Cohnella abietis: one gene and its partner. The main gene of each other region encodes a partner of the protein of the gene in region 2 in a complex. Links are inferred from orthologs where the notes say so. Each region holds a gene or a part of one and is shown on either strand. Other genes may lie near its edges. The genes, in order: katA and hfq.

Evidence for each region.
Region 1: the proteins of hfq (region 2) and katA are in contact, whole or in part, in a crystal structure (PDB 3VU3), measured with the Escherichia coli proteins. The link is inferred for Cohnella abietis from one-to-one orthologs.

Annotation. Positions count from the first base shown.
Region 1 is NZ_AP019400.1:5,387,554-5,405,086, reverse strand. The notes cover bases 7,816-10,628. They hold katA (catalase KatA), read right to left. Parts: upstream 10,045-10,628; coding sequence 8,587-10,044; downstream 7,816-8,586. Other genes in these bases: KCTCHS21_RS23890 (stalk domain-containing protein), read left to right, coding at 10,542-10,628; KCTCHS21_RS23895 (hypothetical protein), read left to right, coding at 10,279-10,509; KCTCHS21_RS23905 (signal peptidase II), read left to right, coding at 7,816-8,013. Outside these bases: KCTCHS21_RS23935 (SLOG family protein), read left to right, coding at 1-538; KCTCHS21_RS23930 (cache domain-containing sensor histidine kinase), read left to right, coding at 852-2,603; KCTCHS21_RS23925 (response regulator), read left to right, coding at 2,628-3,956; KCTCHS21_RS23920 (ABC transporter substrate-binding protein), read left to right, coding at 4,089-5,534; KCTCHS21_RS23915 (carbohydrate ABC transporter permease), read left to right, coding at 5,691-6,557; KCTCHS21_RS23910 (carbohydrate ABC transporter permease), read left to right, coding at 6,554-7,429; more of KCTCHS21_RS23905, read left to right, coding at 7,561-7,815; more of KCTCHS21_RS23890, read left to right, coding at 10,629-12,170; KCTCHS21_RS23885 (MerR family transcriptional regulator), read left to right, coding at 12,341-12,760; KCTCHS21_RS23880 (hypothetical protein), read left to right, coding at 12,757-13,275; ATP-dependent Clp endopeptidase proteolytic subunit ClpP, read left to right, coding at 13,289-13,873; KCTCHS21_RS23870 (DUF3369 domain-containing protein), read right to left, coding at 13,947-15,506; KCTCHS21_RS23865 (HAMP domain-containing sensor histidine kinase), read right to left, coding at 15,511-16,947; KCTCHS21_RS23860 (hypothetical protein), read right to left, coding at 17,037-17,309.
Region 2 is NZ_AP019400.1:3,477,884-3,486,667, forward strand. The notes cover bases 51-3,013. They hold hfq (RNA chaperone Hfq), read left to right. Parts: upstream 51-1,392; coding sequence 1,393-1,635; downstream 1,636-3,013. Other genes in these bases: KCTCHS21_RS14950 (class I SAM-dependent methyltransferase), read left to right, coding at 51-383; miaA (tRNA (adenosine(37)-N6)-dimethylallyltransferase MiaA), read left to right, coding at 373-1,362; KCTCHS21_RS14965 (transglycosylase domain-containing protein), read left to right, coding at 1,830-3,013. Also shown: more of KCTCHS21_RS14950, read left to right, coding at 1-50; more of KCTCHS21_RS14965, read left to right, coding at 3,014-4,289; KCTCHS21_RS14970 (ribonuclease FAU-1 family protein), read left to right, coding at 4,485-5,045; KCTCHS21_RS14975 (YdcF family protein), read left to right, coding at 5,129-5,710; KCTCHS21_RS14980 (AAA family ATPase), read left to right, coding at 5,785-6,771; GTPase HflX, read left to right, coding at 6,798-8,096; KCTCHS21_RS14990 (methionine gamma-lyase family protein), read left to right, coding at 8,122-8,784. UniProt on the Escherichia coli protein: RNA chaperone that binds small regulatory RNA (sRNAs) and mRNAs to facilitate mRNA translational regulation in response to envelope stress, environmental stress and changes in metabolite concentrations.

The DNA of each region.
Region 1 (17,533 bases), 1.9 Mb from region 2 along the record:
CGGCTATCGTGCCCACGAGCTTAGTATTTTCGATCAGAAGCATAAAGGGATTACATATATTAAAAAAGCGATTACTTCAAAGCTCATTCCCCTCGTTGAAGAAGGACTAGAGTGGGTTATTACTCCGGGACAGTATGGCGTGGACTTATGGGCGTGTGAGGCCGTCATCGCATTAAAGGAGCAATATCCGCATTTGAAATTATCCATTATTACTGCGTTTCTTAACCAGGAAGAGAAGTGGAAGGACGATAAAAAGATCTACTATGAAGAGATCTTAAAAGGTGTTGATTATTATGGCTCCGTCAGTAAACAGCCTTATAGCGGCGCATGGCAATTTACTTCGAGGGACGATCTGTTGCTGAGAAAAACAGAAGGTATTCTCTTGATCTATGATGAGGATGCGGGCGAGGGAAGCCCCAGATTCATGAAGGAGAAGGCTCTTAAGAAGCATTCGGCGGATGGCTATCGTTTTATAAGCATTAGTGCTGAGGATATCCAAAGCACAGCTAATGAAGAGGAATTTAGTGGTTTTGATTAATCTGAAGCAGACAAAGAAACTTATCCTTATGAATGGTTGCTCAACACCTCCATTTTGCAAAGGGTAGGTTTTTTTGTGGACTTTTTCTTTCCTCAATCGATGAAATAAAGAGGTGAAGTATCTCCTGTAGAAGCGACAGTGTCTGCCTTCGAAAGCAACAGTAATATAACACTGGCTTTTCATAATATTGAACATAGTCGCGAGATCAGAGCAGTCATATGATATAGTGAAAGGGTTATCATAATAATGAATTAATTTAACAAAAATGGTAGTCGAGGCGGCTGATTAATTCATGCTCAAGAGGCTTAATAAGATGAATTTAATTCAAAAATTAATTGTTTTTTTTATTCTGCTGATCGTTATTCCTGTCTTGCTCGCCTATTGGATTGTCTCCGTCAAGGTTGCGAAGATTACCGAGGGTCAGATGGGAGATACGTTGTTTCAGCTTGTCAAAACAAGCCATCATACGTTGGATCGCGATATTGTGTCTGTAGACGGGGCTACTGAGAGGCTCATGATCTCTCCTGAGACTCGGCAAATGTTCGATATGACTCCGATGTCAGAGTACGATCATCTTCAGAAGTACCTTGTGCTGGATAAGCTGTTAACTAACTACTCCAAGAACTTGGTTAATTATTCAGTATTCATTCCCCAGATTACAAATGAGTTTCCATTCGCACCTCCTTCGGACGTGAAGGCGAACGGGGTGTTTTTTTCATGTGACATCTCATCATCGAGCTGGTTTCAGGATGCTCTTAATGCGAAAGGAACTGGCATAATCAGAATTATGAATCGGACGGGCGACAACCGTGCTGGGATTAAGACGGCAGCATACATAAGGTCTATGAACAATTACCTGGACGATAACTCACCGAAAGGTGTTCTGGTTATGACGGGTCTAGATGAATTGATGCGGAAGGACCTAGAAACGCTTAAGATTCCGAAGGATGGACAAATTGTTCTATTGAACAAAGGTAATATTGTGCTAGCCAATACTTCAAACATTGAAATTGGTTCAACATTTAAGCTGCCTCAAACGATATTCCGGTCAACGGAAGGGGTATTTATAGACCGAGAGGAAGGGAAATCTTGGTTATACGCGATTAATTCAAGCACTAATAGTGGGACTAAGCTATTATTCAAAATTCCGATAAGCTCTATTATTGGCGAGCATGAGGCTATGAGAGAGCTGGTTAATTACCTTATGATCGTATATTTCTGTATTTTATTAATAGCGATCCTTTATTTTCTCAGACACATTCTAAGCCCTCTATCTCGATTAGCCAGATTAAGCCGTTCGTTCGAGCCTGGAAGGCCACTAACGAATGAATACATGGTGAATCGTAAGGACGAAATTGGCCTTTTAAATAATGCATTCTTTGATATGACGAAGCGACTTAACCAAACGATTCATGACAAGTATGAGCTTGAGCTCAAGCATAAAGAAGCAGAGCTGACTATTCTACATTCTCAGATTAATCCCCATTTGCTTTACAACACGCTTGAATCTATTTTCTGGCGAACATCAATTGAAGGAAATACGGAATCAGCCGAAATGATCCGCGATCTCTCGTTGCTTATGCGCATCGGCTTAAGTCGGGGAAAAACCTTAATCCCTATTTCGGAAGAGCTGAATCACATTGAAGCCTATTTGAGACTACAGTTAAAAAGAAACAACTATTCCTTCGCCATTCACTGGGAAATCGAGGAAGAAACCAAATCATATCTTATTCCTAAAGTCGTTCTTCAGCCCCTAGTAGAAAACTCTATCATTCATGGCATTCGCAAGATGGAGAAGGACGGACAGCTATGGATTAAGATTAATATGGTTGAAAATAAAATTATGATATTGATTGAGGATAACGGGTACAAGGCAGTAAATTTGAGTAAATTGAACGACATTCTGAAGGGGACGTTACCTGATGAAGGCTATGGCATGATCAATGTTAACAAAAGAATCAAGCTTCATTTTGGAGAACATTATGGATTAAGCTTCGAGCACCGGTCAGAAGGTGGAACAAGGGTCATTCTGATTATTGCAGCAACATCTTCAGATGAAATCTAACAATAGGAACCAGGGGGCGACACTATGTATAACGTTCTGGTCGTGGATGATGAATTAATGATCTGTACAGGCGTAGCTACATTATTAATGAACGCCGATATGAATATAGGGGAAGTGTTCGTAGCTAGCAACGGATTCGAGGCGCTAGATTATATCCGTTTGGAGAAAATTGATTTAATGATTACAGATATCCAGATGGATTTAATGAGCGGAATTGAATTAATAGAAACATTGTTTACTGAAAACCCCATGATTCCCGTAGTTGTCTTGTCGGCTCATGGAGAATTTGAATACGCACAGAAAGCATTACGATTTGGTGTAAAAGAATACATTGTGAAGCCGGTCATCCCTGGAGAGCTACTTAGAGTGACCAGGACTCTCTTGCTGGAGAGAGACACTCAAATGCGCTCCTTAACGGATGCGTCCTTTAATCAGAAGTTTTCCTTCGAGGACATGAGCACGAACCGAAACCATATTTTGAACGAGCTTATCTCTGAAGGGTTTAACGAAGCTGAAGTAGATGAGGTATTCCAATATTTGGGGTATGAGTTCAATGGACCATACTACTGCATGCTGGTCATCAAGCTTAATTTAATCAAGGCGGGTTTGCTGGAAAATGATATCAATTCTTTTCGCGACCGTAATTTACTAAGATATGCCTCGTTAAATGTAATTGAGGAAACGTTAGAAAAATGGGAGAGCATCGTTTTCTATAGCGGCAGCAATGCCATCTCGGTTGTTCTTCAGTTCACGCAGGAAGAGATGAATAATCCGACCCCGTTTAATGAACAGACTATGATTGCCCAACTACTCCACAACAATCTTCTCCAATTCATTAATACCAAAAGCGTTATCGGGATCAGCCGCATTAAACAAGGAGTTAAGAGCTGGGTGGACATTTCCCGAGAGGCCAACGAAGCAATTAAGTGGGGCGAGGTTCACAAGGATTACCACGTGTTTTACATTGAGGATTTCGGCAAGCGTGAAGGTCCGTTAACAGATGTAGGAGCATCTGTTACGAGCCGAGTGATGGAGGATAACAATTCCTTTATTCTAAGCGCCAAGCAGTTTATTGATGGTCATTTTCGCCAGAAAGGCTTAAAGCTGCAAGAGATTGCCGAGTTTGTATGTTTAAGCCCTAATTACTTGAGCTACTTATTTAAGAAAATCGTGGGCATTAATCTTTGGGATTACGTAACCAAGCTAAGAATGGAGGAAGGCAAGAGATTAATCCTCACGACTGATATGCGCAGATACGAAATTGCGGATGAGATTGGATACGAAACACCTGAGCACTTCAGTAAAATTTTCAAAAAGCATTATGGAATCAATCCTTCCGAAGTGAAAAATTAAGCATACGATTTGACCTGGTAATCATAATTTATCCCTTTGTTATCCATATATCACACATCGAAATGGAACTTATTGGGGCTTTATAATAAAGCTGTAAGAAAAAAACGATACCGTGAGAGGGGATATAAAAAAATGAAAAAAAGCTTTCTGATTAGCATGCTAGCACTAGTTATTGTTCTGGCAGGCTGCGGAAGTAACAAGAATTCAACTAACAATGTTCAACCGAGCGACTCATCTCCATCAGCACAAGCTTCTAATCCATCGGAGGGAGCTACAACGGAACCAGCGCCAACTAACAAAGATCCTATCAGTATAGAAGTCTATGCACCCGCAGCGGATAAGACACAAGAAATTAAAGCCTTGGACGAAAAAATTAAACGCTTTACAGCAAAATATCCCAACATATCAGTTACACAGAAGCTATGGAAATATGAGAACACAGGGATTGCAATTAAGATGGCATCCAACAGTGCACAGACCGAATTTACTACCTGGGCAACAGAAGGCAAGCTTCTATCAGGTAAGAAGTGGATTGCGGACTTGACCGAACAGCTAGCCAAATGGCCGTACGCTAAGGACCTGAATAGTGTCGCATTGGCTCCGTTCTTAATAGAAGGCAAGACTTATGGTATTCCAATTGATGCTTACTCGATGACTATCACGATTAACAAAAAGATATTTAGGGATAAAGGAGTTCCATTGCCACCTCTTGATTGGACTTGGGATGATCTTCTATCTGCAGCCAAAGCTGTTAATGATCCGGCAAAAGGAATTGCGGGATTCGTCCCTATGGGGGTAAACACGGAAGGCGGCTGGAACTGGACTAACTTCTTATACTCGGCAGGCGGTGATATTGAGACTGTAGCAGACGGAAAGGTTACCGCTGCCTTTAACTCCGAAGCAGGATTAACGGCTTTGAAATTCTACAAGGATTTGAAGGATGCTAATGTCATACCGAAAAACTGGGCATTAGGCTATGGAGAAGCACTAGCTTTATTTAACCAAGGACGTGGCGCAATGGTCATGTGCGGAGCTGCTAATGCTCTTGACGGAGCAATTAATCAAGGTGGAATTGATAAAGATGACGTCGTATTGTATCCGATTCCTTCCTTAACCAAGGGTGGGAAGCACATCGGTGTAGCCGGTGGTAACTATAAGGTTATCAATGCTTTGGCAAAGCCGGAGCAGCAGCAAGCCGCATTTGATTTTGTAGTAGATGAATACTTTACAGACGCTTATCTGGATGCTGTTGATGCACAAATTACATCACAAAAAACAGAAAATAAAATCTATGTTCCGCAGCTCATTAACTACTGGAATGACAGCTCCGAATATGGCAAGAAATATGAAGAGATCCTTGCTAAGCATGAAAATGTTTACAAATTCTCTCCTGAATTAAGCACATTGCTTGTGCCCAAATTAGAAGCGAGCTACGAGACACAAGCCTTTTATCTAGAAATGTCAAACGTTATTCAAAAAGTATTCACTAGCAAAGGCGATATCGATCTTAAGAAACTGCTAGATGATGCGGCTGAGAAACTTCAAAAGGCGACTTTCGATAAAGTGAAAATATTGTAATCGTATCTCAAGCGGGATAGTGAAAGGGGTCTATGCTGATACCAGTATTAGACCCCTTTTCCTTCTTGCTAGCTGATGAAGCTTTAAGCTTGACACATAGGATCGGGAGTGAGAATGATGGAGCTAGAACTAGAACCTCCAGTTGTTAGATCGGGATTGAGCAGGAAAACGCGGTGGTATTTTTGGGGATTACTATTTTTGCTTCCGGAAATCATCATCTTTTTCATATTTCTATGGATGCCGATATTTAAAGGAATTATGTATAGCTTCTATAACGTGGATTTTGTAAGCGGAAACTCCTTTGTTGGTTGGCAAAATTTCAAAGAGGTGCTGAGCAATCCAGATTATTATACAGCCATCAAAAATACCTTGGTGTACATGGGGCTTGCGGCGCTGATCGGGTTTTGGGTTCCTATAGCTATGGCCATCGCGGTGTCTGAGCTGAAATGGTTTCAAGGCTCTGCACGCATCGTGGGCTATCTTCCGAGTATAATACCCGCAATCGTATTATATGGAATGTGGCAGTGGTTTTTCGATGCAGTGGGTCCGATTAACTCATTCTTCAATTATTTGGGTTTACCGGATTTTGATTTCTATAGCAAGGAGCATGCGGTATTTTCTCTTATTATTTTGGAAACGTGGCAAAATTTCGGTAGTGCGACCCTGATCTATATCGCGGGACTTGCAGCTATACCCAAGGATCTATATGAAGCATCGGAATTGGATGGGGCCGGCGTATGGGCGCGGATTCGATATATTACGCTTCCTAGTATAAAAAATCTGATCTTACTTCTTCTCGTGCTGCAACTGATTGCAACATCTCAAGCCTTCCAATCTCAATTGCTAATGTTTGGAGGAGGCCCGGATAATGCCACACTAACGTATCTTCTGCTTACGACTAGGGAGGCATTCACTTTCATGAACTTCGGTAAGGCTAGTGCTATGGGAGTGATCATGTTCGCCTTCTTACTTGTCTTCTCCATTATCACGATCAAAATCAGACGTGGAGGCGACGAGGCATGAAGACGACCCGAGATCGCGCAATTATGTCCCGATATGACTTTAGAAAACCAGGAATAAAAATCACATATGGCTTTATGGTATTGTGCATCTTCCTTATTTCTCTTTCTATGCTATATCCGTTTGTCAATACATTTCTAAATTCCCTGAAGTCGACTAAAGAGTTTTTCACGTTCCCTGCACCGTTCTTTCCAAGTAAATTTTTATGGGCCAACTATAAGGAATCATTGTCGGTTCTAAATATTGCGTTATATTTTAAGAATACTTTATTTATTTTTCTCGGAAATTCATTATTCTCCTTAACCTTCATTGGGATGGCGGCTTTCAGTCTGTCGCATCTGAGAGTTCCGATGAAGAAGTGGATTACGTTATATTTTTTATCTACTCTATTAATTCCTGCGAATTCTTATTTAATTCCTAATTTTCTAAACCTGAAGGGCTTAGGGTTATTGAATAGTTATTGGGCTTACTGGTTGCCTGCGGGTGCGAACGCATTTTTCCTACTGTTGCTGAAAAATTTCTTTGACGGTATCCATAAGGAGCTGTTGGAGTCTGCAAGGATAGATGGTGCATCGGAGTTTAGGAGTTTCGCGAACATTGCTATTCCTCTATCCGTTCCTATTCTAATTACATTAATTTTGCTCGGATTTTCGACGACCTGGAACGATTTTTACTGGTCAAGCTTGGTCATGAATGAAGACAAGTTGCCTTTGGCGGCCGCCATCTATACGAAAGTTATGTATACGGGCTCGACGATCAACTGGAACATTCGGTTTGCCATTCTGACGATGACGTTAATACCACCTGCCGTTCTTTTCTTATTTTTCCAGAAGTATATTATTAGCGGTTTAAGTGTTGGCGCGGTTAAAGGGTAAGTTTGATTGGCTGAGAGAATAGTTTGAAGAAAAACATCCTGATAGTGGGGGTGTTTTTTTGATGATTCTAAGTATTCCTATATACTGATAACGAGGGATACAGACGAAGCTGCTAGGAAGAAGGGATAATTATGCTGTTCTATGCAATTGCGATAATCGTTGTTTTGGCTGACCAAATTTCTAAAATTCTAATACGTCTCTACATTAATATTGGCGATGATTTCTTATTATGGGGAGTGCGGCTTACTCACTATGAGAATAGCGGTATGGCAGGAAGCTCATTTCAAGGCTATGGAAGACTTTTTGGGGTTATAGCCGTTCTATTCGTTATTGGGGTGCTTTATTATCGCAGAAAAGGAGAACTGGGGGGAGCAATCCTTAGTAGCAGCATGGGGTTTTTAGTCGGAGGAGCGATTGGGAATGGGATTGATCGCCTGTTGTTTGGACAAGTGACAGATTTTATCATCCGCGCTGGCGGTATTCTAAACTTTGCCGATCATGCTATTGAGATCGGTGTGGTATTGCTCATTTGCCATGGTGCGGTTCAGTTTGGCAGGAGAATATTCGCTAGGTTACGGGTGTGATGGGCCGAACGGAAGCCGGGTCGCGTCTATGGTAGCAAAATGCGACGATGACGAGCCAACCGGAAGCCGGGTCGCGCCTATAGTAGCAAAATGCGACAATGACGGGCGAAACAGGAGCTGAGTCACGCCCATAGTAGCAAAATGCGACAATGACGTGCGGAACCGAAACCAACCCCCGCCCATAGTAGCAAAATGCGACGATGACGAGCCGAACCGAAGCCAACCTCACTCATAGTAGCAAAACACGACAATGACGGGCGATACCAAAGTGGTGTCTATACTAGGAAGATTGGAGCGGGTATACTAAATTTTCGAGCAACGGGGCGGGGGATAGGTATGAGGGCTGGAAGAGATTGATTAGTCGAAGGGATACGGAATTTTTGAGCAACGAAGCTGTAAGAGGCTAATTAGGCACAATTGCTTGAGATACTAGAAATGAATAAGAAATTTTCGAGCAACAGAGCTGGTTATGTGGAGGGGATAGGTACGATTGGTGATAAGTAGTTGGTAGGGGGCAGTCCCGTGGGTCATAGACCTTGAGGAACTGCCCCCTATTTAGCTATGGGAATCTAGTTACACGACCTGAGGAACGGTTAATCCAAGCCCTTCCGCGATACGTGTGCCGTACTCTGGATCGGCTTTATAGAAGTGACCAATTTGACGGAGTTTGATTTCGTCTTTTTCTACGGGTTTGATTGCTCCGACAATGGCTTCAACTAGACGGGTACGTTCATCCTCGCTAAGTAGACGGTATAAATCGCCCGCTTGCGTATAGTGATCATGATGATCGTAAGCTACACTATCCGCTTCACCGGATACAGCGTAGGCTGCAGGCTTATTCTGTGCAGATTCGGTCGGGCCGCTGAAGCTATTAGGCTCGTAATAGACAGAGCTTCCCCCATTGCTGTCGGAACGCATTTGCCCATCGCGCTGATAATTGTTTACTTCGGCTTGCGGTCGGTTGATTGGCAGAGAATTGTGGTTAGCGCCAACCCGATAACGATGTGCATCGGAGTAGGCGAACAGACGACCTTGCAGCATTTTATCCGGTGAAGCTTCAATGCCAGGCACGAATGCTCCAGGAGAGAAAGTAGCTTGCTCAACCTCCGCAAAATAGTTTTCCGGATTTCTGTTCAGCACCATGCGACCGACTTCGATTAATGGGTAGTCTTTCTGTGACCATACCTTTGAGACATCGAAGGGGTCAAAGCGATAAGTATTTGCATCCTCTAACGGCATAATTTGCACGGAAAGCTTCCATGCTGGAAAGTCGCCATTCGCAATAGCATTGAACAAATCCTCTGTATGATAATCCGGATTTTCGCCCGCAAGCTTAGCCGCAAGCTCGACATCTAGATTCTTAACGCCCTGCTCTGTTTTGAAGTGATATTTTACCCAAACAGCTTCTCCTTCGGCATTAACCCACTTAAAGGTATGGCTACCAAAGCCATGCATATGCCTGAGAGTAGCCGGAATCCCTCGATCTGACATCAATATCGTAACTTGGTGCAAGGATTCAGGGGAGAGGGACCAGAAATCCCAAACGGCATTAGGGTTTTTCAAATGGGTTTGAGGATGGCGCTTCTGTGTATGGATAAAGTCGGGAAACTTAATGGCATCACGAATGAAGAATACAGGTGTATTATTGCCGACTAAATCATAGTTTCCTTCCTCAGTGTAGAATTTCACAGCAAATCCGCGAGGATCACGAACGGTATCTGCCGAACCAAGCTCTCCCGCAACAGTCGAGAAACGGATGAACAAAGGGGTGCGTTTGCCTATTTCAGAAAGGAAGCTGGCCTTCGAATAGTTTGATAGATCTTGGGTAACTTCAAAGTAACCGTGAGCTCCTGCACCCTTCGCATGAACAACACGTTCTGGAACACGTTCTCTGTTAAAATGAGCTAATTTCTCTAGTAGATGAACATCCTGGATCAGTGTCGGTCCTCGTGAGCCAGCTGTTATTGAATTTTGGTTGTCCCCGACAGGAGCCCCCCAGCTAGTCGTCAATTTTTTGTTCTCGTCACTCATAACAGAAACACTCCTTAATGAAAGTTTTGAAAACATCACCTATTTAGAATTATTCTAAAAACCATTAAAATATGCTGTCCAATATATAGCAGCCTGCTGTAATGTATAGAACAAACGGTAGAATAGCTTAATAATAAATGATTAACATTGACTTGGAATTTAATGTAACCTTATGGAGGGGAAGAACGTTAATTAGATGAGCATATTGGAACGCACAATAAGGAGGTATTATAGTTGGGCAACGATTTTTATAGGAAATTAGGTGCTACATTTCTAGTTATTGCAGCTATCATATATGCATTTGAGCGGGTTGGCTGGCGAATAGCTTTCGCTATTGAAGCTAACAGTGGCAACGGAGTTGCTTCTCCAGTCCATACTGGCTTCTTTGATAATCTATTCGTTCCTGTGTTCAGTCTTGTTGGCATTATCCTTTTCGTATATGGGTTCCCAGGAAAGAAGGAATAGGAGTATAAGTAGGGGGAGGGGCAAAAGAAATTATGTCGATCAGTAGGCTTGTAATGTACCAATCCACTAAACTGGTAAAAATTGTTATCCTTTGCTCCCTAGCGTTAGGAAGCACCTTGTATACGTCCACTCAAACGCAAGCCCAATCTCTTGCTGCTAACGTTAAGAAGGAGGAGGCAAGCTCAACCTCATCGTCCACACGATTAACTGGCGGCCCCATCCTGAACCGTGAGGATGCAATTGCTCGTGCAAAGCTGCTGCTGCCGCTCATACCGGAGGGAGCAGAGGTTGACAATGTTACAAAAGGAATCGCTAATTACAAGTCGTGGAATATAGGGTTTGTCACACCGGAAACAGACGATAATGGGAGAAGGCTACACTCTGTTAACATTGAGCTGAGAGAGTCGGATGGTAAGCTTATGGAATTTCAAGCTTCCAAATGGTCCGGAATTACAGATACTAAAGAATGGGATTTCAGCACTCCTAGCAAAATTGATATAGAAACTGCCGCAACCATCGCGAAGAATTTTGCTGAGAACCAGCCTTGGAAGCTTGATGCCCAGTGGGTCATCAATCCTGCAAGGGAATCAGAGTACAGCACAAGAACGAATGACAAATCACAATATAAATTTAGGTTTAATAGACTAGTGAACGGAATCCGCACTGGTCCATATGGATTCAATGAATTTTCTATATTTGTTGATCGTACAAGTGGTGAAGTAACCTCCTATCAAGTCAACTGGCATGCGCTAGATTTTGCCGATCCCAAAGGTATTATCTCTAAGGAGACTGCTCAAAGTATTATTTTAGATAACTCCTTACCCTTCCTCTTTAGGTTGGATGAGGAGAAGGAGTTTCCGTTATTGTATTCAATAAATGACCGAGTCTTGGATGCGAAAACAGGTAAATTCCCTAAGAATTATAACAACGAGCCTGTGTCAACAATACCAACTGGATTCAAACCAAAGCTGAAGCAGGAACAAGCCAAACGACTGCTGCTATCGATGTACGATGTTGAGCTTCAATATTTCCCAACGGGGAATAACAAGGCTGAGTTATTTTATCATCTAATTGTTAAGCCATCAGTTCCCCTTTTCTATACGGGATCGGCTCCTTTTCTCGATTCCAACACAGGAAAGTGGCTGAATTTGGCGGGAGACACTGTAGCAGATCCGGTTCCGGCAAATAACGGCTGGGTTTATGATCTTGTAGCTTCGCCTAAGCGAATCAAATATGCTGCCGCTGTTGTGCTAGATGGACAGCTGATTCCGTTGAAGGCAGAACCTATTATTGAGAAAAATGAAGTGCTTATTCCGTTTCGTGAGCTACTTAAAGCAATGCAAGCCAATGTGACTTGGAATTCAGGTAAAAAGCTTGTGACTGCAACGACTGTGACCAAGAAGGTGCAACTGACAATCGGTAGCAAAACAGCCTATATTAATGGAAAATCGGCAAAGCTTACAGTACCTGCTCGGATGATTAATAAAAGTACCGTCGTTCCCGCTCGATTTTTAGCGGAAGCACTAGGAGCTACAGTGACATGGAATGCAGAATCAAAACTCTTACTCATTAATACTAAGAAACAAGAGCCACCTACCAAGGATGAGCTCAAGCAGCTTCGTCTTAAAGCCCAATTAAACTGGGAAGCTTTATTGAAATAAGCATATGCTATGTGAAGAAAAGCCCTTTGAGGAATACTCCAAAGGGCTTTCTTTGCAATTCAATAATAGTTACAGTATACTGTAACTATTACACTTTACTGTAACGTGTGAAATAATAAAAACATCATTCTAATAAATATCCATCATGCACTCAGGAAGGGTGAGAAGAAGTGAATCATTACACCGCGAAGCAAATCGCTGAAATGCTGCAAAACGAAGATTCACAAATGAATCTAAGGACGGTCAGATACTACACACAAATTGGTGTTATCCCAGCGCTGGAGCTTGTCGGGAATAAAAGGGTTTATACCGATAATCACCTTCATTATTTTCGCGCCATACTTACTTTGTCTAGAAGTGGAGAAACCTTGGCGACTATCCAAGAGAAGCTTCAAGGACGGCCCATGGAGGAAATCATCAGCATTGGTGAGAAGCTCCCCTTGTATCAATCAGACCAACTACTCCAGCATGAAACGCATGTTATCAATGAGGATGTCATTATTTCCATAAGCTCTCGAATTGCTCCTGAGCTGAGGACCAGAGTGATCGACACCGTTACCCAGCTTATGGCGGGAGGGGGAAACCAATGATATCGGTTAGGCTGGCCAAATCTCAGCTTGAGAATGAAGAGGGTATGAATCATCTTTGGATCCACTTAGAGGCAATTGGTCAGGTTGAGAATGCGCGAATACGTATTAATCTTCCTCAAGGGATTTATCGCCGCCGAAATCTCAGTCACTTTCATGAGGATGACTCCGGAGAAATTATCATTTATGAGCCGTCCACTCCAGATGATATTTACATGGAGATTTTTACTAGCGAGGCGATTAAATGTGAGAGGACGACCATAGAGCTCACGTTATTTTATACGGAAAATGGGGCTCCCAACCAAGTCCAGCAATGTGTAACACTCGACGTAGTGGATGAGAACGAGATGAATAATGTGGTCGTGGATGAAGAAGTCGTAACCCGAATCAAAGAGCTTCCATTGCTTGATGACGAAAGCGAGCAACAGAGGCTCAGTGATTCTTTAAAGCCAAAAGTATGGAAAATCAATGCTAGCCCATCATCAGATTTGGAGAAAAAGTACCGGATAGAGGGATAAGGAGTGAGACTTGATGAATCTAGTGCCTTATGTCGTGGAGAATACCGCTAAGGGCGAGCGTGCCTACGATATATACTCTCGGATGCTGCAGGATCGGATCATTTTTCTATCTGGAGAAATTTCTGATGCAGTAGCCAATACGGTAATTGCCCAGATTCTTTATTTAGATGCTGATGATTCTGACAAGGACATCAAGCTGTATATTAACAGCCCTGGGGGATCAATATCTGCTGGAATGGGAATCTATGATGCCATGCAATATGTTAAAGCAGATGTCAGTACGCTTTGTATGGGGATGGCCGCATCGATGGGGGCTTTCCTTCTGTCCAGCGGGACTAGAGGGAAACGCTTCGGATTGTTGAATAGTGAAATCATGATTCATCAACCGCTCGGTGGGGTGCAAGGGCAGGCATCAGATATACAAATCCGGGCAAAAAGAATTATTCAATTACGGCACAAATTAAACGAGCTTCTGGCCAAGCAAACCGGTCAGTCTATTGAGCAGATCGCCAAGGATACAGATCGAGATTACTTCATGTCTGCGCAAGAGGCAGTTAGCTACGGTCTAATTGATGCGGTTCTTACTAGTCAGCAATAACGATGCTCTAGTCGGCGCGCAACATAGTAATCAACAAAGGAGAGCCCCTCTTGCGGGAGCTCTCCTTTGTTGATTAGCTTTTCAGATCCGTAAATTGGTCTCTTATATTTAATATGCTCGGCAAGTTATCGAAGAAAAGGGTAACTAGCTGAGGGTCAAAATGCTGCCCGCTCTCTTGTCGGAAGTAATCTAGTATCTCTTCAAGCGGCCATGCTTTCTTGTACACTCTTTCGCTTCCAAGCGCATCGAATACGTCAGCAAGTGCAGCGATTCTGCCATAGATATGAATGTCTTCCCCGGCCAAACCGTTCGGATAGCCTTGACCGTTATATTTCTCATGATGCTGATGAGCTATAATGGCAGCGGTTTTGATAATATGGCGGTTAGAATGATTTAGCATGGCGTAGCCGTGATTGGTATGCATTTTTATCGTATCGAATTCTTCTGGCGTGAGCTTGCCTGGCTTATTCAGAATGGCATCAGGTACGGCAACCTTACCTACGTCATGCATCGATGATGCAAGTCTGACGATCTCGGCCTCTTCCTCGGGAATGCCGTATTTAAGAGCTAGAAGCTTAGAATATTCAGCTACTCTTTTGACGTGATTCCCCGTTTCCTTAGAACGCGTCTCGGCTATTTCTCCTAAGGTGAAAATAATTTCCTTCTGTGTATTTTCGACTTCCTCATTCAAGTATATGTTCTCGAATGCTACAGAAACGTTGGAGCTATATACTTCAATAAGATACCGATTCCATTCGTTTAAGGGGTTGGAGCCTTCGAAATAGATAACATTCTCACTGCCTGCTTTGCTCCGGAAGTAGCACGTGAAATGGTCATCAAAGAAAGAGCCCTTCTTATCGCGAAATGTACTCTCAATCCTTCTGAGAACATGTTCAGGAACGACTTCCTCGATTTTCTTGCTTTCATCGGGAGAGAAATCCCCGGTTGCTGCGAGAATATATATTTCCTCCTGCCCTTTGGAGACAGCGAAGCTGTTGCAATGAAGCGCGTTTCTATTCAAATTCATAATCGAGGTCAGCTGGGTAAGAACACCAGAGGCGAATTTTCTCATAGACTTCAGTTCGAACAAATCTGCCGAGGAATTAATGATTTTCTCTAAGCCAATCTTGTTATTCTCAATGATCATAATATCCCGGTATGAACGCAAGGCCGACATAACAGTAGTAAATAGCTTCTGAGATGTTAATTCCGTTTTTTCCTTATAATCGTTAATGTCGTAGTTCATGATTACGGTTTTCTCAGGTGCTTGGCCGGGCTGCCCAGTTCGCAGGATGATCCGGACCGCCTGGTACTTTAATTGCTCACGTATGTATTTCACAATTCTCAATCCCGAATCGTCTTGCTCCATAACGACGTCTAGTAGAATGATAGCAATGTCGGAATGATCGCTGATGACTTGGAGCGCTTCCTTCTCAGAGTGAGCGCTTATGAGATCTAGTCGCCTGCCATCGAATTCGAAATCGCTCAACACCAAACGGGTAACGTTATGAACCTCCTGCTCGTCGTCTACGATAATTATTTTCCACTTTTCTTTCTCCAAGCTTGACACTGGTGGCTCTACCTGATCATCTTCTGCGAATATAAGGAAATCTTCTTGTTGATTGCTTACCACTATGTCATCCCTCGTTCATCATTGGAATTTGAATAATAAAGTTGGTGCCTGAGCCTACTTTGCTCTCGCATCTGATCGTACCGCGAAGTGATTGTGTGACTAGATTATATACAATATGCATCCCAAGTCCGGTTCCCCCGTTACTCCGATTGGTAGTGAAGAAGGGATTAAAGATTTGCTGAACGACTTCAGGAGGCATTCCTTTACCATTATCCGAATAATGCAGGGTAAAATCGGTGAAGTGGGAGGAGACAGTAATAGAGATCTGACCCTCATCGTCTGGGTTAAAGGCATGTATAAGAGAATTCATTATCAAATTAGTTACGATTTGTGAAATGGCACCGGGATCATTAAAAAGTACAATGCCATCATTACCTGTTACTTGAACCTGATGCTTCGTCTTCTTAAGATTAGGCTGTAGGCTTATTAGCACTTCTTTAATATATTCTTTAATTTTGAACCTTCTCTTCATGTCGATAGATCGGTCTACGGCTACCTGTTTGAAGCTTCTAATCAGCTCTGATGCACGATATAGATTTGTTTGAAGCATGCCAGTCGTTTCACTCACCGTGTTGAGATACTCTTCCAAGTCTGACCGCTTCATCTTGCTGTCCTGGAACAGGAGCTGAAAGGCTTTTGTCTTCTCATCCATGTATGAGGCAGCAGTTACGCCAATGCCAATGGGAGTATTAATCTCATGCGAGACGCCAGCAACTAGGTTTCCCAAGGCTACCATCTTCTCTGATTCTACTAGCTGCTTCTGAGCTTGCTGTAATTCCTTGTAACGGCCTTCTAGGTCGATAACCATATCGTTGAAGGCAGAGGCAACCTCATTTATTTCTTGGCTAGAGTCAAGGACAATCTCTTTGTACGCAGAGCCCATCTTCATAGTAACTGCGGCATCTCTAATTTTAAGTAACGGACGAATAAGTAATTTGCGAATAATAATCGATAATACGACAAGTAAAAGCACGGCAATGGCAAGACCAACAACAATAATGAATAGAATCCGATTTGAGATTAAATCTGAGCTTTCTGATGTATCTACCAGTAGTTCAATAGCACCAACTGTAACCCCATCTTCTTTAAGAGGAGCTGTTAAACGATCTTTAGGAATACCATCAGCATCATTACGGATATGCGATATCAGAGTCTCATTTTTGGAAACCTGAATTGCGTTTAATAAATCCGGTGGGGAGGGGTTTCCGATAAGCTCCCGGTCTGTTGAAGCAAGTACCTTATCTTGTCCATACAGTGTTAATTGCAGAACATTCTCATTCTTGTATTGTATGTAATCAAAGATTTGCTGAACGTCATGTATGGAGTGGGATTCTTCGTACCTGCCGTTGATTGCAGTTGTCATCCCGTCCAGTTGGCTGACGTAGGTTTCCTCAACAGCCTTCTGAAGAGTGTAGGAATCAAACCAGACTATGACTGACATTAATAGCACAGTTACGGTAGTGAAAAGAGTTACTATCCGAGTTTGTAGGCTTAATTTATTGAGCACGAGGTTCTCCTGTAAAGGGAATATTATTTGATTTCAAAATCGTATGTTTTGGTGACGTCATAGGGGGTATGATCGTTGTTATGTAAGGAAACTTTAAGAGTATGCTTACCTTGAGATAGGTTTGGGAAAACCTGCTGACCTTGCTTGACTGCTACTTTAGCACCGTTATCCAAATACATATGGATATGGCCTTCACCATCCTGGCGAGCCTTCCCATAATGCTCCGGGGATATAGTCATGTCCGTATTCACTTTTACCGTAACCTGATTGTCTTCAATATCTAATTTGACATCCAATGAAGGTGTATGTTTTGCATGCTCGTTTACACTGCTTGAATTCGAGGTGCTACTGCAGGCTGTCAAAATCAGACAACATATGAGCAATAAACATAAAAATCTCATTTTCTCACCTCATTTATGTAAGTTAATGATTCTATTATAAGGTTTTTTATCTCATTTTGTTGGGATTTCTTTCCCACTACGAAGGTCCTAGCCTGAATTAGACAAAGACAAGAGGGGTA
Region 2 (8,784 bases):
TTCTTCATATAATTGTCCGTGAGGGGCTGCAAACCTACGAAACGGGATTGCCTGATATCGATGAAGCGATGCGCGCTATACAGGTTGATCAAGGACGATATGAGGATATCCTGAGCAAAATGGACGATAAAAGTGTAGATATCATTTATTTCGATCCAATGTTTGAGAAGCCAGTTACGATGTCGAGCTCGCTTATTCCACTTCGGTCACAAGCGTTCAAGGAGCCGTTAACAGAGGAAGCGGTGAAGGACGCCATTCGCATCGCACGTAAGAAAGTTGTTCTTAAAGATCATCGCGACAGCAGACAATTCGAGCGGCTTGGCTTCAGGCTTGTGCGAGCGTCTGCCTCGTCAGTAGCATACGGGGTGATAGATATTGAATAGTGAAACAGACGATCGTCCTCTGTTGCTCGTCTTGGTAGGTCCAACTGCGGTAGGTAAAACTGCTCTTAGTCTTCAATTAGCTAAAGCCTTAAATGCAGAAATCATTAGTGGGGACTCCATGCAGGTATATCGGAGGATGGACATCGGTACTGCTAAGCTCATGCCTGAAGATCGTGAAGGTATTCCACACCATCTCATTGATATATGTGAGCCGGACCATCCTTTTTCCGTGTCGGAGTTTCAAAGCTTATGCACACAAAAAATTCAAGACATTCATAGCCGTGGACGGTTGCCCTTCATTGTAGGGGGAACAGGGTTATATGTGGAGTCTGTATGCTATGGGTTTCAATTCCAAAATATTGGCGTTAATGAAGCTTACAGAGAACAGATGCGAGCCTTTGCACTCACGAATGGTCCCGAGGCGCTGCATGAACGCTTAGCCGTTATTGATCCGCTTACGGCAGCTAAGCTACATTACAACGATGAAGGCAGAGTCATACGTGCGTTAGAAGTTTTTCATATGACGGGCAAACCGTTGTCCGAGCAGCAGGACCAATCCCGTGGAGATGATAAAAAATCTCCTTATCGTTTATGTATCATCGGATTGACTATGGATAGGGCCGAGCTGTATCATCGAATAGAGCAACGAATCGATGATATGATGGCTGCCGGGTTAGTAGAAGAAGTAAGTGTTTTGCTGAAGGAAGGCATTCCTCGCGAAGCGGTTTCTATGAGAGGTCTTGGCTATAAGGAGATCGTCGCTTATCTAGCTGGAGAGATGGATTATGACGCTGCGGTTGAAATTTTGAAGCGCGATACAAGGCATTTTGCGAAGCGGCAACTTTCATGGTTTCGTCATATGAAAGCATTAGAATGGGTTCATATCGAGAAAGAAGAAAAAATGAGCGAACTTTTTCAAGAGATCTGTGCTATAATAGCAGGAAAGTTTCTGATTGACATTGAATATATTTATTCATAAATATGATGTGGCGATGGGGGTTTACGGCCAATGAACAAGTCCATTAACATCCAGGATACATTTCTTAATCAACTTCGCAAAGACAGCATTCCGGTAACTGTTTATTTGACCAATGGGTTTCAAATTCGCGGTATCGTTCGCGCCTTTGACAACTTCACCATCGTAATTGACAGCGAAGGACGTCAACAAATGGTATACAAACATGCAATTAGCACGTTTATGCCACAGCGTAATGTATCTCTCATGCAACAGGATAGCGGATCTGATAACTGATCCAGAGTTTCCAAGCTACCGGTATTGTGAAACTTTTGCTTAGTAAAAAGCGTCTAACAGAATAGGCCGGCACCTGAGCAACCCTTTACCGGGTTGTTCTTTCTTTATGGAGAGTTGAGCTATAATAGGGTTAAGAAATAATACTTGGGTAAATTAGAGAGTAGAGAGAGTAATGGATAGAAGGGGAGAACAAGATGAACCAGCCTGAAGGTCAGGGAACTATCTCACGAGGCAAGAGCAGCAAGGCTAAAGGGAAAGGAAAGAGCAAGGGACCTCGTAAGGGAAGAAAAAAAGCCGTACTTATTTGGATATTTTTCGTAGTATTATTTGCAATTGTATGTGCGGTAGTAGGTTATTTGCTAGTTATCCTTAACGGTGAACGAATTCTTAGTGCTAATGTAAATAAATTAAACTTAGACAAAGCTTCAGTCATCGTAGATCAGAACGACAAGGAAATAGCCAAGCTGTATGTTTCTGAAGGGAATCGTGAATTTGTTTCCTTTGACAAAATTCCGAAAAAGCTACAGGATGCTTTCGTAGCGACTGAGGACAAACGGTTTTTCGAGCACAATGGTATTGATTTGTTGGGAATTGGTAGAGCTCTCGTGAAGGACGTCATTGCACGGAGCGCCAAGGAGGGTGCGAGCACCATCACCCAGCAGCTCTCTAAAAATCTGTTCCTGAATGCAGATAAGACGATTTTCCGTAAAGGAACAGAAGCATCTATTGCGCTGGCTCTTGAACGGAAGTGGAGCAAGCAACAGATTCTTGAGCTGTATTTGAACCGGATCTATTTTGGTAAAGGACAATATGGCGTAAAGACGGCTGCTAAATATTATTTTAATGTATCTGATTTGGACAAATTGGAATTGTGGCAGATCGCTACATTAGCCGGTATTCCTAAGTCACCAGGTACGTACAATCCGATAAGCAATCCAGAGAGGTCGATGGATCGCAGAGCTGTCGTGCTTAAGCTTATGTACGATCAAGGGCTTATTAGCTTAGAGGAAAAGGAAGCAGCGGCTAAGGTCGTTTATGATATCAAAAAAGCGTCAGGCCAAACAGGTAAATACCTCACTTATGTAGATTATGTGCTAGATGAGGCAATCGAGAAAACCGGACTTAGTGAGGAAGAGCTGCGGAGTGCGGGCTATCGCATTACGACAACGATTAATACGAAGGCTCAAACAGCAATGGAGAATGAATTCGCCAATGCCGAGAGGTTTGAGACAAGTAAGGATGAGAGACTCGTTCAAGGCTCTATGGTCATTATGGACCAGTATGACGGATCTTTAATCGCTATGGTCGGCGGTCGTGATTACCAGATACAAGGGTTAAATCGCGTTACGCAGCAACGTCAGCCTGGCTCATCATTCAAGCCAATCGTAGACTACGGTGCAGCTATTGATACAGGGGATTATTATCCGTGGTCGACGGTACAGGATGTTAAGAAATGTTATGGGAATTATTGTCCTTCGAATTCCAATGGGAACTATTTAGGAACGATACCCATGAAGCAAGCGATTAAAGAATCGCGTAATGCATCTGCAGTATGGCTGCTGAATGAGATTGGAATTAGCAAAGGACTCTCATTCGCGGAGAAGCTAGGAATTAAGCTGGAAAAAGAAGATCGAAACCTTTCGACTGCACTGGGAGGTCTGTATCGTGGCGTAACTCCCGTGCAGATGGTAAGAGCATACGGTGCGTTCGCCAATGGCGGAACTCTTCAAGACCCGCACAGTATCTTAAAGATCGAAGACAGCAGAGGCAAGAAGGTATACGAATACGACGAGTCCAGTGCTACGAGGGTTATGAGTGAGAATACGGCGTATTACGTTACTCAGCTTCTACAGGGCGTCGTACAGAAGGGCGGAACTGGCGTACGTGCTAATTTCGGTGGACGCCCAATCGCAGGGAAGACAGGAACTACGCAGGCTGGTATCCCTAACTTTAAGACAACTGGAAACCGTGATGTTTGGTTCGTTGGCTATACGCCGGAGTGGACGGCTGCAGTATGGTATGGCTATGACAAAACAGACAAGGATCACTATTTGAAGAAAAGCAGTGGTCAGGCTGCAGCCATGTTCTCTGCGGTAATGTCCAAAGCTATGGAAGGCGTGAAACACAAGAGCTTCCCTATTCCTTCGGGCTTGAAGGATGATGAGAAGCTTGCGGGAATTAACGGCTTAATAGCCGCGTATTCCCCAGAGCAGGTGTCCGTCGAGCTTACCTGGTCCCCTGTAGCTAATGAGGGGATGACATACAAAATCTATCGCAAGGTAAACGGTGAAGCAGATTTCAGAAAGATTGCAGAAACCGCTGATCCGTCGTACGACGATTACGCGATATTGCCGGATCAGGTGATAACCTATTACGTAACAGCGTACCAAGCATCCAAGAAAATGGAGAGTGCACCGTCAGAGAAGGTGACTATTACAGTTACGACAGGTCTCGAGGCCACGCCTCCACCTGGAGAAGAAGGTGGGGAGGTTGATCCCCCAGAGGAGTCTGAATCGCCACCAGAGTCACCGCCGATAGAGATTGTAGTTCCTGGGGGAAGTCCAACCCCGAGTCCAACACCGAGCCCTACACCAACCAACAATCCAAGTGAAACGCCAATCGGTGATACACCTGCCAGTCCTCCTGCGGGTTAACGAATTTGATGCTTGATGAGCGTCCCATAAAAGCAGCTGATCTGAAAGACGATCAGCTGCTTTTATTACGTTTGCTGGGGACGCGCTCAACTGGTTCGGAAAGGCAACTTGTGGTAAGCTCTTTATATATTGAGCTGTCTAATCGGCAGCACGGGCATTATCACTAAGGTTGGATAAACGGAAAGGAAAGTAGGCATGAAACGTAAATTTTCCGATCGCGCTAATTGGCGCCGTATATTAAAGAAAAGCTATGCATGTATTCCGATGGATGATGCCCATTTCAGGGGCTTCGTTACTTTGTATCGAATTCACGAGCTACGTGACCCCTTGTGGAAGGAATACAATGGCCGGAGAATGTGTTTAGCTGATAAAGGTTACTTATGGATGCAGCATTTTCCACGGGGAGAGCATTTTGTCGTTACTACGATGTTCGATAACAAAGGTCAAGTCGTGCAGTGGTATATCGATATATGCAAGGTCCAAGGATTAACGGATCAACAGGTTCCGTGGTTTGATGATCTATTTCTCGATATCGTTGTTCTGCCGACGGGTGAAAAGCTGCTGCTGGATGAGGATGAGCTGGAAGAGGCTTTGGATGAAGGGCAAATTACGGCGAAGGATTCTGCGATGGCACAGAAGACGGCGGGAAGACTTATGGAGCTCATTAACCAGAATAAATTTCCGTATTTTGATCTCAGCTTGACTCATAGACGAGTGCTGCTTGATAAGCTGGGATGGGAGAAAGGAACTATTTGATGTACGGGTTTAATAAAGGGAGGGTATCTGCCTCCCCTTCCTTCGCTGTGAGGCCGAGGCGTCCTAGGTGGCTCAGAGCATTATTGTGGTTAGTATTGGTGGGACTGGTTGCGTTCATGACTTGGTGCGGATCACTTTATTACCTGATAACGAGCTACCATGGAACGTCTGAGAACGAGAGTGCTATGAAAGCTGACGTGGGCATTGTTCTAGGTGCCACACTATGGAACAACGCACCAAGTCCTGGCTTACGTGAGAGGTTAGATCAAAGCTTAAAGCTGTACCATGCTGGTGCTTTTAAGCATTTTATCGTAACAGGTGGCTTGGATGACAATGGTGCAACCTTGACTGAAGCAGAAGGAATGCGCAATTATTTGCTCGAGAAAGGCGTTCCTGAACAGGCAATTGAAATGGATACCCTCTCAAGAAGTACATATGAGAATCTGCTTTTCTCACAAGAAATTATGGAGCAGCAGGATTGGAAAACAGCGGTTATTGTTACTCATAGCTATCACGGGTCACGGGCGGAGAACATTGCTAAGAAGCTTGGCTACGATCCTGTTCAGGTTAGCGTGACGGACTCCAAGGTGCTTAAGATGTCCTATCATGTGACACGAGAAATATTAGCTTATACAAAATGGTTAGGTATGAAGCTGTTCCTATGACTAGGGATCGGACGAACGGAATACATTGGTATTGCGGCAAATTCGTCGACACAAGCCATATGGGGTGAAACGTCATGAACGCTAAAGCGAGCACATCGGACGTTAGGGAAGCTTCGGCCGCTCAACAAAGGCCCTCCCGGCAAATTAACGTCATCTTGCGTAATTCGGAGCATGACTCTGTGGCGGGCTCAGCGACTGGAACAGTGGATTCTAATGGGAGCAACAGATTGTTGCCCCAAACCGGGCCATGGGTAGAATGGCAAAAGGAGCTTGACCGGATGGTCGGGCTGGATAATATTAAAGAGCTGGTTTACGAAATATATGCGTTGCTGCAAATTATGCAATACCGCAGTGAAGCGAGTTTGCAGGCTCAAGCCCACGTTTACCATATGATCTTTAAGGGAAATCCGGGCACTGGAAAAACGACGGTAGCTAGGCTGCTTGCAAAGCTATTTCAAAGTATGGGATTACTGGCTAAAGGACATCTTGTCGAGGTTGAACGGGCAGATCTTGTAGGGGAGTATATTGGGCATACAGCGCAGAAGACACGAGAGCTTGTCAAAAAGTCACTCGGCGGTGTGTTGTTTATAGACGAAGCTTATAGCTTGGCGCGTGGCGGGGAGAAGGATTTTGGAAAAGAAGCTATCGATACTTTGGTCAAGGCGATGGAGGACTACAAAAATCAATTTGTGCTCATATTAGCTGGATATACGTTAGAGATCGATGCTTTTATTATGACCAATCCCGGACTTCCTTCGCGATTTCCTATTCAGATGGAGTTTCCCGATTATACGGTTGATCAGCTCGTCCAAATTGCAGAAGGAATGACTAAGGAACGGGATTATACGCTGCTTCCCCAAACCTTGTTCAAGCTCCGTCAGCTTCTTATACAGGAGAAGACAGAATCCATCTACGATTTTAGCAATGCCAGATATGTACGAAACGTATTGGAGCGGGCAATTCGCTATCAGGCCGTTCGTTTGCTTTCCCAGTATCCATCGGTTTCTCCTGGTAGACAGGAGCTCATGGCGCTACGACCGGAAGACGTTCGCAGTCTTTAAGTTTACATAGAGAGAGGGTCATGTTGATGAGACAAAGCACGTATGAAACAGGCACAGCAGATCGCGAGAAAGCGATATTGGTTAGTCTTGTAACGGATAAGGTCAAAAGATCAGGCGCCGATCCTGAGCATTCGCTGGATGAGTTGGCATCGTTAGCGGAAACGGCAGGTGTTGAGGTTGTTGATTCTATTATGCAAAATCTAGAGGTTCCTGATAAGAAATATTTTGTAGGTAAAGGAAAAGCGCAGGAAATTCATGCATTAGCCGAGGAAACAGGAGCAACGACTGCGATATTCGATCAGGAGCTGTCTGGCGCACAAGTCCGCAATCTAGAAGAAACATTGGATATGAAAATCATCGACAGAACGCAGCTGATCCTAGATATATTCGCAGGTCGCGCCAAAACCCGAGAAGGTATTTTGCAGGTCGAGCTGGCGCAGCTTTCTTATTTGCTACCAAGGCTATCTGGACAAGGGAAAAATCTGTCTAGACTAGGCGGCGGTATTGGAACAAGAGGTCCAGGGGAAACGAAGCTGGAGACAGATCGTCGTCACATTCGGGATAGAATTACGGAGCTTAAGCGTCAACTGGATACTGTAACTGCTACTCGCAACCTTCACCGCGAGCGCCGGCGTAAAGCCGGCGTAGTGCAGGTAGCGCTTGTCGGCTACACGAATGCGGGGAAGTCTACTTTACTTAGGCAGCTAACGGAAGCGGATGTGTTGGCAGAAGATAAGCTCTTTGCTACATTGGATCCAACCTCACGCAATCTGATCCTGCCGAGCGGCAAAGAGATTATACTTACGGACACGGTTGGTTTCATCCAGAACCTTCCTCATGATTTGGTTGCTGCATTTCGCGCCACGTTGGAGGAGGCGGGGGAAGCGGATCTGCTGCTGCATGTCGTAGACACCTCATCTCCGATGAGAGAACGGCAAAAAAAGGTCGTTGAAGAGGTACTGCAGGAGCTTGGCGCGGGCGGGACGCCCATACTTGTCGTTTATAATAAAATTGATGTAAGCTCTGAGGAAGCCTTGTCTATGCTTTCCGGAGGGCAGGATACTATTCGTGTGAGCTCCTTTAATGACCAGGATATGCTGCATTTAAGGGAAGCAATCGAGGACAGAATATTGGGCGATGTCGCTCTATTCCGAATTCCGGCGTCTCGTGGAGATTTGGCAGCGCTCGTATACAGGGTCGGAGAAGTCATTGAGCAGGATACGGAGGAGGATTTACTTCTTCTAACAGTGAGAGTAAATCCGACCGATATGGAGAAATCAGGGCGCGCACTAGAGCCCTATCGTGTAGTAGAGCAAGAGGCTTAGTTTATAAGGCGAAAGGAAGTCCATCATGCAGGGCAACATACAGTTAGAGTTTGAAGAGCAATGGGAGCAATGGGCGGACGAAGCGGAGCAGCTGGTTTCACCGCAGTTTAGAATTATGGATAAAATAGTCGAGAAGAACCAATGGAAGGTTATCCAAGCCTTTCAGAAGCATAAGGTGAGTGATTATCATTTTGCCGCTTCTACGGGCTATGGTTACAATGATCGTGGACGTGAAGTGTTGGATTTGGTTTATGCAGATGTGTTCGGTGCTGAAGCCGCAATCGTCAGGCCTCATTTGGTTTCGGGTACACATACGATCTCCGCGGCGCTATTCGGGGTGTTGCGTCCAGGTGACGAGCTGTTGTTCGTAACGGGACGCCCATACGATACTCTCCATAAGGTCATTGGCAAACCAGGGGATGGCTTGGGCTCGTTAGCCGATTGGGGCGTTACGACCAAGATTGTTCCCTTGTTAGCGGATGGAAGTGTCGACTGGGAAGGTGTGTCAGCGGCAGTAACAGAACGAACAAAGGTGTTTGCCATTCAGCGCTCTAGGGGCTATGACTGGAGACCTTCCTTCACTGTTGAGCAAATCGGGGCGATGGTTCCTCGGTTAAAGGCTTTGCGTGAGGATGGAATCATATTCGTAGATAATTGCTACGGTGAGTTCACTGAGGTTCTGGAGCCT